DNA from 2 places in the Paenibacillus sp. Soil724D2 genome. Region 2 is predicted to be linked to the other one. Evidence: riboswitches for the same ligand, from Rfam matches in the RefSeq annotation. Region 2 holds a riboswitch; the other holds the start of a gene.
The links. A riboswitch is a leader RNA that binds a small molecule or an ion and turns the genes downstream of it on or off. The one in region 2 is predicted to bind cyclic di-GMP.
Positions count from the first base shown of each region.

Region 1 (8,881 bases), on a different contig from region 2:
AATGGGAAGCTTTATGTGGCTTTGTTCGGTAGTACTAAAATTGCTGTTACCGATACTCAATACACCGGCGCCATTGCAAGTTTGATCGTTAATGAGCCACCATTCCAAATCGCAATTAGCGCAGATACAATCTATTATTTACCAGAATACGGAGGCAGTGGTAATCGTAATTTGTATACGTATGATGTTGCTTCCGGAGTATCTAAAAAGGTTGTGTTCAGTGATCAAATCAACACATCGTTCTATCAAGGTGACCTCATCTATAGTCCTGAATTAAACAAACTATATATTGGGGAATCGCAGTCATCCCCTTCTTCTTTATCGCTGGTTGGCCCGGATCCAGCTAATGCTGGGAAATATAAAACATATGATAAATCAAACGGATATTCACCTTCATCCCGACCATTGGTAAAAGATGAAGCAGAAGTCTTTTTTGCAGGGAAAAAGCTGGACGCTAGTAATTTGAAGTTAGTAAATGCCTCATACGGAGAGCAGGTCATTTTTGCAAGAAATCAATATGTCTTCTCGAAAAAAGCTGTTTATGATCGAACCAATGCGAATAAGCTTTTCGACCTTCCTTTTACAATAGATAACGTGACGATGGCAGATGACGGCAGTGTAGTGCTCTATAGTCTAGCTAAAAATGGTATCTATCGTTATACAAGTGTTGAGGAGATTAAGATCCCTAGGGAAGTTCCCAAAAGCTCAAGCTTTACTGACACGAACTACACATCCGGGCAAATACAGGGCAGCTTGAAATGGGCAGTACCGGATGATCAATCCTATATTACAAGCTATACTGCTTATTATTTGGATGCTCAAGGCAATAAGCTAGGTATGATAGGCGAACTAGCAAAAGGCGGTGCCAATACAATCTCTGTGGCCAGCACAGCCATACCTGCTAATGCCAAGCAAATGGGTGTTTTCTCTAAAAATGCTTATGCGGAAAGCGTCAAATATACGGCATCACCTATTTATGATTCACCGAATTTCTTGACTGGAAAGCTATCGTTCACTGAGGCTAATACGTCCTCTGGATTATATACTGGCTCCCTTCAGTGGTCGCCAGGCGATGAAACAGGAATTACAGGCTACGCAGTTTATTTTCTAGATGCAAATTTACAGGCCGTTGGTAATGCGATCACCAAGGTAAATGCTGGAACAGTTACGTATGGTGTTTACAATATCCAAACCGTGCCCAGTAATGCTGTAAATATTGGAGTTGTAGCTCTCAATCATTTGCAGCAGGAACTGAATATGATCAGTTTAATTAATGTTTGGGATAATATCTCTGCTGTGCCTGTAACAGTAGCCAATTCTGTTTATCTCCCGGCTCCCGGTGCAATATCCTTTACAAGCACGGAAACGGATACTGGCAAAGTGGGAGGCGCTCTTTCATGGAAAGCTGCTATTGATCAGTCGCAACTGACTGGATATAAAGTGTTTTTCTTGAACGCTAATAATGAAAAAGTGGGAAATTTAGCTATAGTTAAAAAAACAACAGGAAGTTCATATCGAATTACGATTCCTAATGGAACTGTACTACCTTCTGGTGCTGTCAAAATCGCAATAGCAGCTGTGAATACATCCGGAGAAAGCAAAAATCTATCGGTATTGGAGAGTATTGAGACTATAGGGACTCCAGATCAGGGAACAGATCCAATTCATGTTCCAGATCCAAATCCAAATCCAAATCCAGGTTCAGGATCAGATTCAGGTTCAGGTTCAGGTTCAGGAACGGTACCAGATTCAACTGTACCAAAAGTGGAGATAAGTACTAACGATAAGGGACAAATTGTAGTCAAGCTTACATTTACAAATAAACAATTGGCTGAAATCATTGCTAAGCAATTACTGAGTCAAGTGGATTCTTTGATTAAAACGGTTGTTATAGAGATTCAAGGACAAGGGGACTTTGCTCAAACGGAGTTAAGTGCATCTGCAATCACACAAGCAGCCTCCTTGAATGCCGAAACCATGATTCACGTTCAATCTTCAATAGGGGAAGTAAAGTTTAGTGCGGATTCGATCAAACAAGCAGTTCAACAACAAGGTCTAGCTATAGATACTACAAAAATCACAGTATCTTTAAGCAAAATTGATGCCGAGTTAGAAAAGTCTTTTGGTATCCTGCTTCAAAAATCCTCTGTAGAGCAAGTATTAAAACCAATTGATTTTACAATACAAGCGGTGTCTGGGGATAAACAAACCGAGATAACCACAGTAAACTCTTACATTCAGCATTCCCTATTGGTTCCTGGGCTGACGAACATTACTGCTATCAAGAATTTGGCTGGTGTGGTATTTGATCCCATTACAAATACTTACTATCCAGTTCCAACGTTTTTCACGGTTAGTGAAGATGGAACACTGCAAGCAAATATGATACGTAAGGGTAATTCCATTTATTCCTTAGTGAAGAATGTAAAAACTTTTGAAGATGTACCTTCGTCTCATTTTGCCAAGGAAGCAATTGAAACCCTGGCATCTAAATTCATTGTTTCTGGTTATGATAACGGTTCTTTTGGATATGATAGTCCAGTTACACGTGCTGAATTTGCTGCCTTACTCATAAGAGGGCTTGGCATTCAGCCAAAGAGTGGATTGCCTGCAAAATTTAATGATGTACAAACAAACGCATGGTATGCTGCGCCCGTGTATGCTGCTGTTGAGGCTGGTTTAGTAAGTGGATATGAGGATGGTACCTTTAAACCAAACCAACCGATTACCCGTCAGGAAATGATGAAAATGGTTCACAGTATGCTGCAAGCAGGCGGATACACCAAACAATTAACGGAAACGGAAAAGAACGCGGCTATTAACAAATTTGGAGATCAATTGAGCATTCAACCATGGGCAAGAGAGGCAGTTGCAGTTGGTATACAGGAAGGCATTGTTAATGGTCTTACCGATTCAACCTTCTCCCCTACAACACTCGCGGATCGAGGACAAAGTGCTAAGATACTGTATCAATCTTTGAAGGTTTTAAAATTTATTAATTAAATGTAGCAGGCGAATTTGGCGACCGTACCCTAGTTGGGACGGTCGTTTCTTATTTGGAGGATGGATATCAGTACGATGGTATGGTATGAATGGAGAAGGGCGTAACGCCAAGAACATTGTTCTACTTAAACTTTTTTGTATGAAATCACACACTTTGTGTACGGATTACCTCTTTTTTGTAGAAAAATGTTGAATTTCATTATTTTATGGAATACCATGGAAATAGATAGTTCTTTACAACTAGAAATAATCACTCAAACACACCTAATATCAAGCAATAATGAACAAAGGCAAATCCATCGAAAGGTGGAGACGCAAAGCCACGGGTCTAAGCCATGAATCACATGTCATGGGATGATAGCCGGGATACTCTTTAGGGGCTTGTTTTTTTATTGCCAAAAAAGAAAGGAGGGTCTCAAAATGGCAACATATCTTATGCTGATTAAAGTATTCGACGATGCCGAAAAGGTCATATACAAATTTGGTCCAACAGAAGAAAGTTTGGGTGAAATTGAATTTAATCTAGTTCATGAGGAATTTCGGCAGCTAGAGAGAGTCCCAGGTACAACCAAAGACCATATGTTCATGAAGGCTGCTTCTGCTATTGCAAGATGTTATGCAGAGGGAGACGGTTTTCCGGATAAAACTTTTTTTGCTTCATAAATGAGTTGTTTCAATTACTATCTTTCCGTACGATACATGCGACCCGCAGCAAATGCGGCAAGATTTTGTTAGATTACAAAAACTGCTCTAAATATTTTTGTAATTTCTTTGTTGAACGAAGTTATAAATGATCATTAACTACCTAGCGGCAACGCTCGGTAGTTTTTTCAATTCCGCCCCATAACGCTTCACAAATGGCGGCTCAATCCATCTCTTCTCCGAATGCTCACGCCCCTGAATCACAATACGATCCGTATAAACGTCCACAACAATACTCTGGCTAGCCGCGCTGCCTTCAGGCTCATTTTTCGAATTCCATATTTCGTGGACAGAGGCGCTAGATACTGCTAGGAACTCCAGCTGTTTAATCTGCTTTGTAGTCTCCAAATTCCAGTGGGTATGTCCACTGAAGAACACCACATTCGGATTCGGATACGCATTTACAATCGCCCTAAGCTCTTCATGCTGTACAACTCCGAGCTCTTGATCCGAGCCGTCCACGGTATGAACGAGCGGTTGATGCAGGAACACGAAGATAGGCTTGTCCGGCGCCGCAGCCGCAGCTTCCTTCAATTTATCTTGAAACCAAGTAAGCTGTTCAGTGGATAGATAAGCGTCTTCTTTCACGTTAGGATCCACATCGCGATAAAACTCACCCCCAAGAAATAGAAAGTGATAGTCCTCCATGACGAGCTCATGGTAGGGCTTTTCATAATTAAACATCTGATGGAATAGGTCAATGGCCTTTTGGCTTGTCCAATTCGGATTCAGCCTGCTGGTATCTTGACCGCCACTCTTCGTCTGCCACATTCCATAATACTCATGATTTCCCATCGTTGCATGTACGGGAGGTAAAGGGTGTTCGCTCATAACGCTGACCAGACTCCGATTATCGGCTTCGTTGCCATTGCTAAGGTCACCATTCAGTACCATAAGTTTGCTGTCAGGTCGAATAAGACGGTGATCGGCTAAAGCAGCACGGAAGCGCTTTTGAGAATCTTCGTCTTTTGCACCCACATGTATATCGCTCAGCACGGAAAAAGAAAAGAGAGGCGCGTTACTTGCCGTGGACGTTTTTTTGGGAACAGTACGAAAAAGTTTTACCATAGGCAATGGCTCTTTACTAAGAATATCCGCCTTAAACGATTTCGAAACAGGCGCTATCGCCGTTGCTTCCCAAGCATAAGTAGGGAGTAATAGAAGGAATAGAGCGGATAATAGGATGCGTATAGTTAACGTTTGTAATCGTTGTTTCATCTAAGTTAAACCTTCCTTTTCCCAGGATAAAAGCGTTGGTGACCGAGTTCGTTAAGTATTTAACCAAAACGTCTGTCGTATAAACACTGTTTTTGCCTGACACAGGTCTTAGATGCGCCCCGACTAAGGTCTAGGAACAAATACCGTCGTTAGTCCGTTTTGGAAAGCTTCGTTTTTACCTAAAATAAAGACATGAACAAGAGCACAGCAAACAACAAAGCAAACAACGAAAGGCGGTGACGAAACGATGAAAAGAAATACAGGCTTAGCCGCTCTGCTAATCGCATTCGGTGCACTGATTCTGTTAAATAAGCTAGGCGTTCACATGGGACCATTTATTGGCTCGGTGATGGGATACTTGATTCCAATAGGAATGGTTGGCCTTGGTTATGTAGGCATACAGAACGGCAGCAAAATCGGTTGGATTATTGCAGGGCTTGGCGCTATCATCCTGATAGGTAAGTTAGCTGGTTGGATCATCATTTTACTGGCGATTGGGTTGATAGGTTACGGAGTTTCGATGTTAACAAGAAGAACTGTGTAATGGAATGAAACGAATACAGAGAGTGAAAAAGGTGGTATGAGAGATGAGCCTATTTAGGCGAATGAGAGACATTACCGTAGCAACACTGAATGAACATTTGGAGCGATCGGAAGACCCGGTCCGCTTGATTGACCAGTACTTAGCAGCGCAGCGTGAGCAGCTTCAACAGTCCGAGAGACTGTATCAACAATGTGTAAGCCACGCCGCTTCACTCCGACAGCAATATCTGACGGCGCTGGAAACCAAAGAGAAGCGCGAGCATCAGGCGCTGTTGGCTCTGAAGGCCGGCGAAGAACATATGGCAAGGATCGTGCTTCAAGAAAAGCTGCAAGCCGAAGAGAAAAGTGAGCAGTATCATGAATTGTACGACCAAGCAAAGCAGTCCATCCTTGATTTAGATGAAGAGCTGCAGCAGCTTAAAGCGGATTACAAGGAAGTGGCAGACAAACGCAGCTACTACTTAGCGCGAATGGAGTCCGCACGGTTGCAGCAAAGACTGCATGCTAGAAGCAGTGTGACGCAGGATGCGACACCACGGATGTTCGGTCGCTTGGAAGAGCGCGTATCCGATATGGAGCTGCATGCCAGAACGCTCCGCGATGTAAGACGAATGGGGCGCGAAAGCTACTATAGCGGGGGGAACCCGGCAGTAGATGCTGAAATGGAAGCTCTTAGAAACAGACTGCAGCAGGAGGGAGCCAAGTAATCATGAGCAAACTATACCGCTCACGAAGAGATAAGAAAGTTACTGGCCTATGCGGTGGACTCGCCGAGGCCATGAATGTAGATGCAACGCTATTACGTTTGTTAGTGGTGATTACCACAATCTTCACTGGAGGAACAGTCATTTTCATCTACTTTGTAGCTGCACTTGTTATTCCAAAGGAACCTGGGTACGATCAGCCGCCATTTGATCCTTATGCTGGCTCATATGGCCGTCAAGGCTATAATGGCGGGGCATGGAACTCTCACAAGCCGCACCACCCTAGCCATGCGCCACAACAAACGGGCTACAATGCTCCGTACGACGCAGGGAAAGTAAACAACATTGACGAGATGATGAAAGACATTGAAAAGAAAGCTCTGCAAAGAGAAGTAGAAGAACTGAGAGCCAAAGTCGCTCGCTTCGAACAACAACCAATTGATATTAAAAAAGGAGACGTGTAAACCATGGGAGTATTTACAAGAATGAAAGATATGACAAAAGCATCAATTCACGAGGTATTGGATAAAATTGAGGATCCGATCGTTATGTTGAATCAATATTTACGGGATATGGAGCAAGAAATCGCGCAAGCTGAAGTTACTGTTGCTAGACAAATCGCCAATGAGCGCAAGCTGAAGCAACGTCTGGAAGAGTCTGTTCGTCTCGTGGCTGACCGCGAAGCAAAAGCTTCCGCAGCGATCAAAAATGGCCAAGAGGCTATCGCTCGCCAAGCCGTTGAAGAAAAATTGTACCACGAAGATAAAATTGTTGAGTACACAGATCTATATGCCGCTTCCAAAGCACATGCTGATGAGCTAACACAGCAGCTGCACGAAATGAAAGACGAGTTCTACAAACTGCGTAATAAACGCAACGAGCTTGTGTCCCGCGCTCAACTGGCTAAAGCCAAAAAACAAATGGCACAAGTGTCCTACAATGGCGTCATCGAGAGCGGCAACGCATCCCGCGGCTTCCAACGTATGGAAGAGAAGATTATCCAACTGGAAGTTGAAGCAGAAATCGCTCGCAAGCCTTACGTACCAGCAGGTTCAGTAGGCAGCTACACACCTGTTGATGTTGCAAAACAAGCTAAAGTTGATGAGCAGTTGAATCTGCTGAAAGAGAAATTAAACGTTAAAGAAGCCGAGTAATCTTGGTTTTATCTAGAATCCCCTCCTTGTGAGGGGCTTTTTTTGTTTGAAATTGGCTTATAGGGAGTGGAGCTTACTTCTTTTCAACCTTTTTAATGGATTTTGTTGATTGGAATTGTGGATGAACGAATTTTCATCCGGTGACTGATTTGATTTTCTGGTTTTGATTTTAGTCTTTAGTTTTTGGTTTTAGTCTTTAGTCTTTAGTTTTGGTATTAATCTTTAGTTTTGGTTTTAGTCTTTAGTTTTTGTTTTCGGCTTTTGTTTTCGGCTTTTGGTTTCTGGTTTCTGGTTGCGGTTTGCTGATTTCTGACTTCTGGTTTCTGATTTCTTTTCTCTGGAAACTGACTGCAGGTTGCAGGGTTCAAGTTGGTGGAGAAGAGGAATTATAAGGTAGTTGTTCTGTCTTTCCCCGAGTTATTTGATGGTAAGTTGTACAACGTACAACAATTTTGTTGGTTTTTCTCGCCAAGGAAAAGATGTTGTATGGAGTACAACAATTTTTCCTTTTTTCATCCAATAGAGCTACTTTTAGCTGCAATTGTTGTATTTTTTGCAACAATTGCAACGATTACGCGGATTTGTTTGCATAATGTTGCACAAAATACAACTCTATTTGGATCAGTCAAGCCTTTTTTTATTATCGTTTATGGTTTTCAAAATTGTCCAAAAGGAAAATTTAATCCGGACAACCTTATTGCCGGACATCCTTCTGCTCTTGGAGCAGTGGCATCAGTAAAATCATAAGATTTTCAACTTTTTTGAAGAGATTTATCCACTCTTTTTCCAGCAGATTGCAGATAGAATAAGCACATAAGCACGAAATGTTAAAACGAAACACGAGGTGAGGTCATGAGTGAAGCACTGGTCCGGATGGAAGGAATTGAGAAGCATTTTCCTGGTGTGCATGCCCTCCATCAATGTCGTCTGGAGTTGGCAGCCGGAGAAGTGCACGCGCTTGTTGGCGAGAACGGCGCCGGAAAGTCTACGTTAATGAAAATTGCCACAGGTGTATATCAGAAAGATGAAGGCAGAATTATCCTGAAAGGCAAGGAAGTGAATATCCCCAATACGAGAGCGGCTCAGCAGCTGGGCATCTCGATGATTCATCAAGAGCTGAACTTAATGCCGGATTTGACAATTGCCCAAAATATATTTATTGGGCGCGAGCCGAGGAAGGGAATTAAGCTGTTCATCGATGATCGGAAACTGAATGATCAGGCACAGCAATTGCTGAACGAAATGAATCTCCAGCTAGATCCCCGCACGAAAGTGTCGGAGCTGACAGTCGCCAAGCAGCAAATGGTGGAAATCGCTAAAGCTTTATCATTTCAATCCGAAGTGCTCATCATGGATGAGCCGACGGCTGCACTAACCAACGCGGAAATCGAGGAGCTGTTTAGGATCATCGAACAGCTGCGCGGGCGCGGGGTAGGCATCGTCTATATTTCTCACCGGATGGAAGAATTGAAGCGAATTACCGATCGCATCACCGTCATGCGTGACGGTCGTTATATCGATACGGTACAGACGAAAGATACGACCATCGATCAGATC
Region 1 is NZ_LMRY01000015.1:9,294-18,174, forward strand. Features, by position in the region: gene ASG85_RS15980 (S-layer homology domain-containing protein) at 1-3,003, shown strand, start outside; cyclic di-GMP riboswitch class I at 3,283-3,377, shown strand; gene ASG85_RS15985 (hypothetical protein) at 3,424-3,666, shown strand; gene ASG85_RS15990 (metallophosphoesterase family protein) at 3,805-4,923, opposite strand; gene ASG85_RS15995 (LiaF transmembrane domain-containing protein) at 5,171-5,467, shown strand; gene ASG85_RS16000 (PspA/IM30 family protein) at 5,511-6,173, shown strand; gene ASG85_RS16005 (PspC domain-containing protein) at 6,176-6,634, shown strand; gene ASG85_RS16010 (PspA/IM30 family protein) at 6,638-7,324, shown strand; gene ASG85_RS16015 (hypothetical protein) at 7,811-8,071, shown strand; gene ASG85_RS16020 (sugar ABC transporter ATP-binding protein) at 8,177-8,881, shown strand, end outside.
Region 1: another riboswitch for cyclic di-GMP. It lies ahead of ASG85_RS15985 (hypothetical protein); the one in region 2 lies ahead of ASG85_RS20995 (transglutaminase-like domain-containing protein).

Region 2 (8,881 bases):
TTATCGGCGAGAACGTCGCCGTCATGCGCGAGGAAATGCATGAGCGCGGCGAGGGCTACAGCACGGTCGTATTCGGCTCCGCCAAGGAATACGAGGTTGAGACCGGGGTCGCCGGCGCAGCCAAAGGCGGCGACCTCTTCTCGGGCGACAGCTTCTCCACGGTGGAGCTGGGCAATGGCAAGTATGCCGTGGCGCTAAGCGACGGCATGGGCAACGGCGAGCGCGCGCGTGCGGAGAGCCAGACGGCTCTGAGCATCCTCCAGCAGCTGCTGCAGTCAGGGATGGACGAGAAGCTGGCGATCAAGTCGCTGAACTCGGTGTTGATGCTGCGCTCTTCGGATGAGATGTACGCGACCGTAGATATGGCCTTGATCGACATGTACAGTGCAAACACAACGTTCATGAAGATTGGCTCTACCCCTAGCTTCATTAAGCGCGGAACGGAAGTGATTTCAATATCGGCGAATAACCTGCCAGTCGGCATCCTGAGTGAGATAGATGTTGATTTGGTCTCGATTCCGCTCCAATCGGGTGATATCCTTGTCATGATGACAGATGGGATCTACGATGCACCGGGACATGCGGTAAATAAAGAGATGTGGATGAAGCGGATGATACAGGAAATTGATACGACGATGCCGCAGGATTTTGCGGACTGCTTATTAGAAAGAATTTTCCGCCACCATCATGGCGAAATTCAAGATGATATGACCGTCGTTGTGGCACGAGTCGAGAAGAGGCAGCCTGAGTGGGCTACATTCCGCTGGCCAGGAATTACGCGAATGGAGCGTCCTAAGACGGTTAGCTAATGGAGGAATAGAAGCCATAACAGCTCATTTGCTGTTATGGCTTTTTATGTGCCGTTATTCCCTTAGGAGCATAGCGAGTGATGCTATTTCGAAACTAGTAAATTAATGCTCAATAAAGGTTGCGCTCAGAATTAGAAGCATGCTTAACTTATTAATATGTCTGGGTTGGCTGATGCTAAGCTTCCCTGGAGTGTCATTGAGAACCAAGAGAAAGGTGGCACCACTGATGATTAGAAAAGAGCTATCTCTGTTATTTATCGTTCTTGGGATTATCATTTTTCTCTATCCAACGTTAAACGATCGTTATGAGAGCTATCAGCAGAACAAAATTTTGAAACAATGGCAGGAAAATCTGCAGGATATGGATCAAACAGGCACTGTCCTCGAGGAGGAGGCAGATCCGGGCTTGGTCGTACCTTCTTCCAGTCCCGCAGCAGTGGAATCTCTGCCGACAAGCAGCCAGCTGAGCAGCCAACCAAGCCCCTTGGCCGTGAAAACGACACCGAAGCCTGTAACATTGCCGCAGAAGAATATAGAGGGTGTCCTCACTATCGATAAAATTGATCTGAAGCTCCCTATTCTAACAGATGCAACCGTGAATAATTTGAAGATTTCCGTCGCCAGCATAGCCAATACAGGCAAAGCAGGCGCTGTTGGTAATTATGCCATTGCGGGTCATCGAAACCTGACCTACGGAAAAAATTTTAATAGATTAGATGAAGTAACCGAAGGGGATTTCATAGAAGTGAATACAGGGAGCAAAACGTATATCTACAAAGTAGTGGACAAACAGTATGTCCTCCCAGAGGATGTTTGGGTGCTGAAGGGCAACGGCAAAGATCGGGAGATTACGCTAATAACTTGCCATCCAATGGAAAATCCGACTCATCGTATTGCGATCAAGGGAATCATGGTGCAGTCGAAGGAATAAAATGTAATATTTTGTCTATTCAGAGAGACAAGCCTATGTTAAGATTGCACTATAGTGATTATAGGGAGTCGGTGCGTTCCTCCGATAAAGGCAAATCTAGCGAAAACTAGAGACGCAAAACTAAAGGGCCTTCCTTAGCCGAACTAAGTTGGCAGCCAGTTACCGAAAGGGGATTTTTTTGTGTTTAAAAAGCCAATTATAAGAACGATCATGGCAACTTTTCTGTTTGCTCTTGCTCCGCAAGGGATATTTGCAGCTTCCAATCCTTCCGTGATTGATAAAGATGCTCTGAATAAAGGGATTATCTCGGTTCATTATTCAAACGATAAGAACTCCAAAGTTCTCGTGCGAATCATGAGAGAAAATGTTAAATATGATTACACCTTCGTAGAAGGGGATCAGTACCCTTTGCAGCTTGGAAACGGCCAGTATAAAGTGCTGATAGGTGAGTCCATTGGGGCTAATAAATATAAAGTTGTAGCGCAAGAACAAATCGATTTAGAAATGGAAGACGAGAATGCCGTATTTCTGCAGTCCATTCCGTTGATCGATTGGAACGATGAATCGAAGGCGGTCGTTGAGGCTAAGCAATTAGTTGGAGATAAAGAAAAAGATATCGACAAAATAAGAGCCATTTATGGATATATCACCACGCATTTTCAGTATGATTACGAGAAGGCCCAAACTGTAGCAGATAGTTATATACCTAATCTGGATACGGTCTATGCAGAGTCCAAGGGAATTTGTTATGACTTTGCAGCTACTTTTGCGGCTATGGCAAGAAGTGAGGGGATTCCAACCCGTCTGGTTATGGGATATGAAAGTCATGCGCCAGATACTTATCATGCGTGGAATCAAGTCTTCCTGAAGGAAAGTAAGGAATGGGTGACGATTGATACGACGTATGACGCTGTTCATATACAAGCCGGTGAAACGATAGATGTCATAAAAAATGATTCTAATTATCAGATATCCAGAATATATTAAGTGAAATGATGAAACCTGATCTCATAACTGAGAACAGGTTTTTTTGTGCTTTCCATGTTGAAAAACAATAAATCCCAATATTTACAATACATCTTGTATCATATATCATTGATAATGATACATTTTGTTTCAAAGTCATAAGAGGTAGCACACATAAATAATCTCTATAAAAAATTGATCCATGAATGGAGGTATGAAATGATGTTGAAGAAAAAGACGAGTGCGTTGCTGATTACTTTATTAATTTTTATGCAGAGTATTTACGGGATTGGCTTTATTACTAAGGCCAGTGCGAACACGATTTCAAACAATATTCTTGACAGCGTGACGATGGCTGTATATGACAGCGCAGGTCAAGTCGTGACCGGCAATGTTTACGAGCCAAACTCCACAATACAGCTTGACTATACGTGGTCTCTGCCTAACGGTCATGGGTACAAAGGTGGTGATACGTATACATTCACACTGCCGCAGCAATTTTTACTATTCAACGATATTCCTGGTGTTTTGGTCATGGGGCAGGACCAGATAGGAACTTTCCATGTTGATCAAGCTAGTCATCAAGCGGTGATCACTTTTAACAACTACATCGAAAGCCATGACAATGTACATGGCACGCTCACGTTCAGAACACATTTAGATACAAGTAAACTTACTGAAAGCACGACGGTAACGATTACCATTCCGATTCAATCTGGTGATCAGATTTTCACTCTTCATCTTAAACCTTCTGTCACTTCCACAATTGAAAAAAGAGGTGTATCTTCTGGATTTAATTCGAAAGATATTCATTGGACCGTGGATGTGAATAAGACGCTGGATTCTGTTCAGAACGCAGTGGTGACGGATCCTATCCCACCGGGTTTATCTGTTCCAGTTACTGTAGCAGTCTATGATCTAGGGGTTCACTTAGATGGAACTGTCGTACAAGGAGCATTAGTGGATGCCAGCAAGTATACAGTAACTAGAACAGGAGCAGATCTTTCTATTCGATTCGCGGAATCTCCTATTCACACGGCTTACCGCATTCAATATACGACGCCAATAACCGATTTTGACAAAGCAACCTTTGTGAATACGGCAACCTTCGGGGGAAGTAATAAAAACCCAGCTCAGACCTCTGCGACAGTCCATGTAACGCGTGGCAGCTCTTTGGATAAAATTGCGGAAAGCTATAGTCCCATTACGCAGATTATTAATTGGGGAATCAAATATAATTATAATGAAAGGACTATTGCCCAATCAGCAGCATTCCTAAAAGATTTATTCAATGATACACAAGAAATAGTTGCAGGATCCCTTCATATCTATCCAGTAACGTTCAATCCAAGTGGCAATGAGACACTGGGAAGTGAATTGCCGAGTGGGGAGTACACCATTACAACGGAAGCAGCTGCTGGCAAGAAAGGATTTAAACTGCAATTTAATCATAATATTTCATCGGCATATAAAATTAATTATCAGACCAAGGCAAGTAGTCCAGTTTTGAAAAATATGATCATAACGAATAGCGTTACGTCCGGCAGCGGAGAAAGTGATTCAGCATCTCGGCCTGTTGAACAGGGGGCTGTTTACAAGTATCCTGGAACCGCAGATTACAACGCCAAAACCGTAGCTTGGAATATTATCATCAATAGAGACAGTCAAGTAATGAAAAATATGGTTGTGACCGATACTTTTTCAAATAAAGGACTGCGTTTTATACCCAGTTCAATAGTCATTAAAAAAGGAAATGTGGTCTTGCCGTCGACGGATTATATCCTCAATAGTGTCGAAGATGAAGGGTTCACAGTGAAATTCAAGAATACGATCTCAGAACCTCTTTCGATTACTTACACAACATATTTTAATATAGATTTGATTAGCCCACCGGGGAATGCAAATTTTATTAATTCAGCTAAGGTGGATTGGGTCGATAGCGCTAATGCAGGAAAGTCGCAAACGGCAATAGCAACATTTATCCCAAGAGATGAAGTGAAGAACAATGGGTTTAAATACGGTGCTTACAACGCTGTTACTAAAGAACTCACATGGACAGTGGGAGTCAACTATAACGGAAAAACTATTACAAATGCTAGTGTTCAAGATACGTTAGAGTCCAATCAAAAGTTTACCAACGATTCGTTAAAAGTATATAAGATGAACATCCCGCCAAATGGTATCCCTTTAGCCCCAACTCCAGCAGATGAAATAGACCTTTCGAAATATAAATACACAGTGGATAGCCAAAACAAGCTAGTTATTCTTTTTCAACAAGCCATTTCAGAACCTTATTACATCGTTTTTAAAACGAGTCTGCAAGGTCAACTGATTAACAGCACGGTTACTAATACGGCTAGAGCATTCAACGGAACTGAGCCAGTTACAAACAATCTCAGCGCGACCCTGCCCATTCCTAAAGGTGGAGAATATGTGACTAAAAGTGGAGGGCAAAGCGGAGATAAAATAAACTGGACAGTCCAAATTAATTATGGTCAATCTACGTTGAACGATGCAAAAATCATCGATATACCGTCAATAAATCAACAATTATTGCCAAATTCATTCCATTTATTTGCAACAACCGTGACTAGTAACGGGAATGTCATGAAGGGATCAGAATTAACGAAGGACGTGGTCTACACACTAGTTATTAAAACGGATACTCAAGGTAAACAAACCTTTGAGCTGAGTTTTGTCAATCCGATAACAACTGCGTACATTTTGGAATATCAATCGTTAATTAGGGCCAGCGATCACGAAACGGTTACCAATAGAATTACACTTAGCGGCACGAACGTGACCACTATTATGAAAGAAACGACCAAGGAAATCGTAGTAGGTGTTTCGGACGGATCTGGCACCGGTAGCGGTGTTCGAGGGTCATTGACGGTTAACAAAATTGACTCTGCAAATAACACCTTAATGCTCAGCGGCGCAATCTTTGAACTGTATCGCAAATCAGGTGATAAGAAGACTTTAATCAACACGTTAACAACAGATGAAACAGGTTCGGTTGTCTTTAATAATCTGCTTGCAGGTGATTATGTAGTGAGTGAAATAACAGCTCCTCTGGGGTACGTATTAAATAGAGAGGATAATCCGATAACCCTTCATCCAGGAGATGAACTTCATATCAATGTGATCAACACGAAGACAACTGAAACACCACCGCCAACGACACCAACACCACCGCCAACGACACCAACACCACCGCCAACGACACCAACACCACCGCCACCAACGTCAACACCAAGTGCAACGCCACCACCACCAACGTCAACACCAAGCCCGACACCAAGTGCACCGCCAACGCCGGCTATAACACCAACACCCAGCGTAACGCCACCACCGCCAACGGTTCCTACACCTTCGACGAATCCGGACATACCGATTGATACTGATAATGATGTACCCTTAGGGGGAATCCCTCCTATCACTAAACCAGAGACCCTCCCAACGACAGGAGAATCTAGCCATCTATACGTGGAAATTGCAGGTATCACTCTAATCCTTCTAGGTCTTATCCTAAGAAGGAGATTCACTAAATAAAACTTCAATCTTGAGACAGTCTGCCATTACCATGGGGCGGGCTGTCTTTTTATTTCGCTTAGTTTACTCGTGATTAGACTCTCTCTTAAATGGAAAAACTAGGAGGAGAACTACTAGAGAGCTAATCTTTTCTTGAGCCAGGGAGGCAAATATCATGATGAAGCAAATTCTTTTAATTACAGACGGATGTTCCAATGTAGGGGTAAGTCCGGTAATAGCAGCAGCACAAGCACATACCGAAGGCGTTACTGTGAATGTCATCGGCGTGATTGACCATGGTGAGCTAGGGGTGTTAGGCACCGAGGAGATTCAAGAGATTGCTGCGGCAGGCGGCGGGATGAGTCGAATCGTGAATTCAGGCCAACTTTCCCAGACGGTTCAGATGATGACGCGCAAAACGGTAACCACAACGATTCAGCATGCAGTAGGCAAGGAGTTACAAAGTATTCTAGGCTTTAATCAATTAGAGCAGTTACCTCCAGATAAGCGCGCGGAAGTGGTTCAAGTGATCGATACCATGAGTGAAACTACTTCACTCCGCGTAGCTCTTTTAATAGATGCCAGTGCTAGTATGAAGCCTAAACATGCAGCTGTGCGTGAAGCGATTCATGATCTGTTGCTTAGTCTTAGAGCCCGCAGCGGCAAGAGTGAGCTGGCTGTTTTCCACTTTCCTTCGACCAAAACGAGAGATCAGGAACTAGAAATGGATCTCAGTTGGACGAATCAACTTGCAAATTTAGACAAGATGTTCTATAAAATAAACATGAAGGGTACAACTCCGACAGGTCCAGCGTTACTGCAAACTTTGCAGTTCATAACGGAGAAGCCTATCTTACCAAAGACCGAGGATGGGATGCTGAGTGACTACGTGGTATGATGACGCCTTCCGTCCAGGGGCAGAAATCCAAGGGAAATGGAACGGCCGGACGTATGTGGTCGAACGTTTATTAGGTGCTGGTTCCAACGGTGTAGTGGCTCTCGTACGAAGAGGAACAGCTAGATTTGCGCTTAAGGCAGGCCATGAGACGGTTGATCATCAATCGGAGATTAATTCCTTGCTTGCTATTTCGCTGACAGAAACCTCGTTCAAGAATTTTTTAATAGATGCCGATGATATGTCAATAAAGGGGAAAGAAGTCTCCTTCTATGTCATGCGATATATTGAGGGAATGACGATTTCTAATTTTATACATAAACGTGGTCAGGATTGGATTTATGTGATTGGTTCTAACCTGCTTCGAAAGTTAACGGAAGTTCATAAGAGCGGCTACGTTTTTGGTGATCTGAAGGTCGAGAATATGATCGTTTCCAATTATGGCGATGTGGATCTCATTGATTTTGGGGGTGTGACTCCTAAAGGCAGAGCAATTAAACAGCTAACTGAAGTGTATGACCGCGGCTTTTGGAATATGGGGGAGCGGGTTGCGGAAGAAAGCTATGATTTATTTTCATTTGCCATTTTACTATTAAAATCGCTCGATCAACGCAAACGCTTCACTGGTTTAGCCAAGACGCTTCCTCAAAACCGAGATCTAGATCAACTCACAGCCATTATGCATGAAAATTCAGTTGCCGCCCATATCGCGCCATTTCTTCATAAAGCCTTGAATAGTGAGTTTAGTTCTTCGCAAGAAGCCTATCAGTACTGGAGAACGTTGGTCTCTGGTAAGAAGATTACGCAGTCAACACTCCAAATGCCATGGCTGAAAATATGCTTCGCCGCTTCCATTTTTATTTTTGGGGCAACACTCTATATGTACTGGTAGCATGATGGGAAGTGCAGGAATAGAAAGGAATACCCGATGGAAATCGATCTTGTTGCCAAGGTAGAACAACGTATTATCGAAGAAAAACTCGTCGAACCAGGAGATGTGGTGGTCGTTGCGGTTTCAGGAGGGCCTGATTCCGTGGGGCTGCTTCATGTCCTTTTTGCCCTTGCTGAGCGTTATAGCTGGAAACTCGTTGTTGCGCATGTGAATCATCAATTCCGCGGTGCGGAATCGGATGCGGAAGCCACTTTCGTAGGGAAGCTTGCAGATGACTTAGGGCTTCCATGCGAAATCGGCGTCATTGATGTGCCAGCATTTATAGAGGAAACATCACTCAATGGGCAAGCCGCGGCACGTGAGAAGCGCTACGAATTTCTACATCAGATCGCAGCGAAATACGGCGCTATACGTATAGCCTTCGCTCATCATGCGGATGATCAAGCCGAAACCGTCTTGATGCGGATTCTGAGAGGGACAGGCCCTTCAGGCCTGGTTGGCATGCCGGAACGCAGGCGCGAAAAAAAAGTGGAACTGATTCGTCCGTTTTTACGTATATACAAAGCAGATATTGTGAATTATTGCGCTCAGCATGAAATGACGTATTGTAAGGATAGCAGCAATGAGCTGCGGAAGTATTTTCGCAATCAGATTCGGCTTGATGTGATGCCGATGCTGAAGCAGTATAATGAACAACTTCCAGAGTCACTGAATCGATTAACAGATTTGATGCGAGCTGAGGATGATTATTTGGCCAAAGAAGCCGAGCAGGTTTTTCACCGAATAACAACTTTCAAGCAAGCTTACTGCCGCATCGAAAGACGTGATTTCACTGAGCTGCACGTTGCTTTACAAAG
Region 2 is NZ_LMRY01000024.1:41,056-49,936, forward strand. Features, by position in the region: gene spoIIE (stage II sporulation protein E) at 1-809, shown strand, start outside; gene ASG85_RS20990 (class D sortase) at 1,036-1,740, shown strand; cyclic di-GMP riboswitch class I at 1,820-1,907, shown strand; gene ASG85_RS20995 (transglutaminase-like domain-containing protein) at 1,921-2,727, shown strand; gene ASG85_RS21000 (collagen binding domain-containing protein) at 2,926-6,258, shown strand; gene ASG85_RS21005 (vWA domain-containing protein) at 6,416-7,135, shown strand; gene ASG85_RS21010 (protein kinase domain-containing protein) at 7,119-8,024, shown strand; gene tilS (tRNA lysidine(34) synthetase TilS) at 8,061-8,881, shown strand, end outside.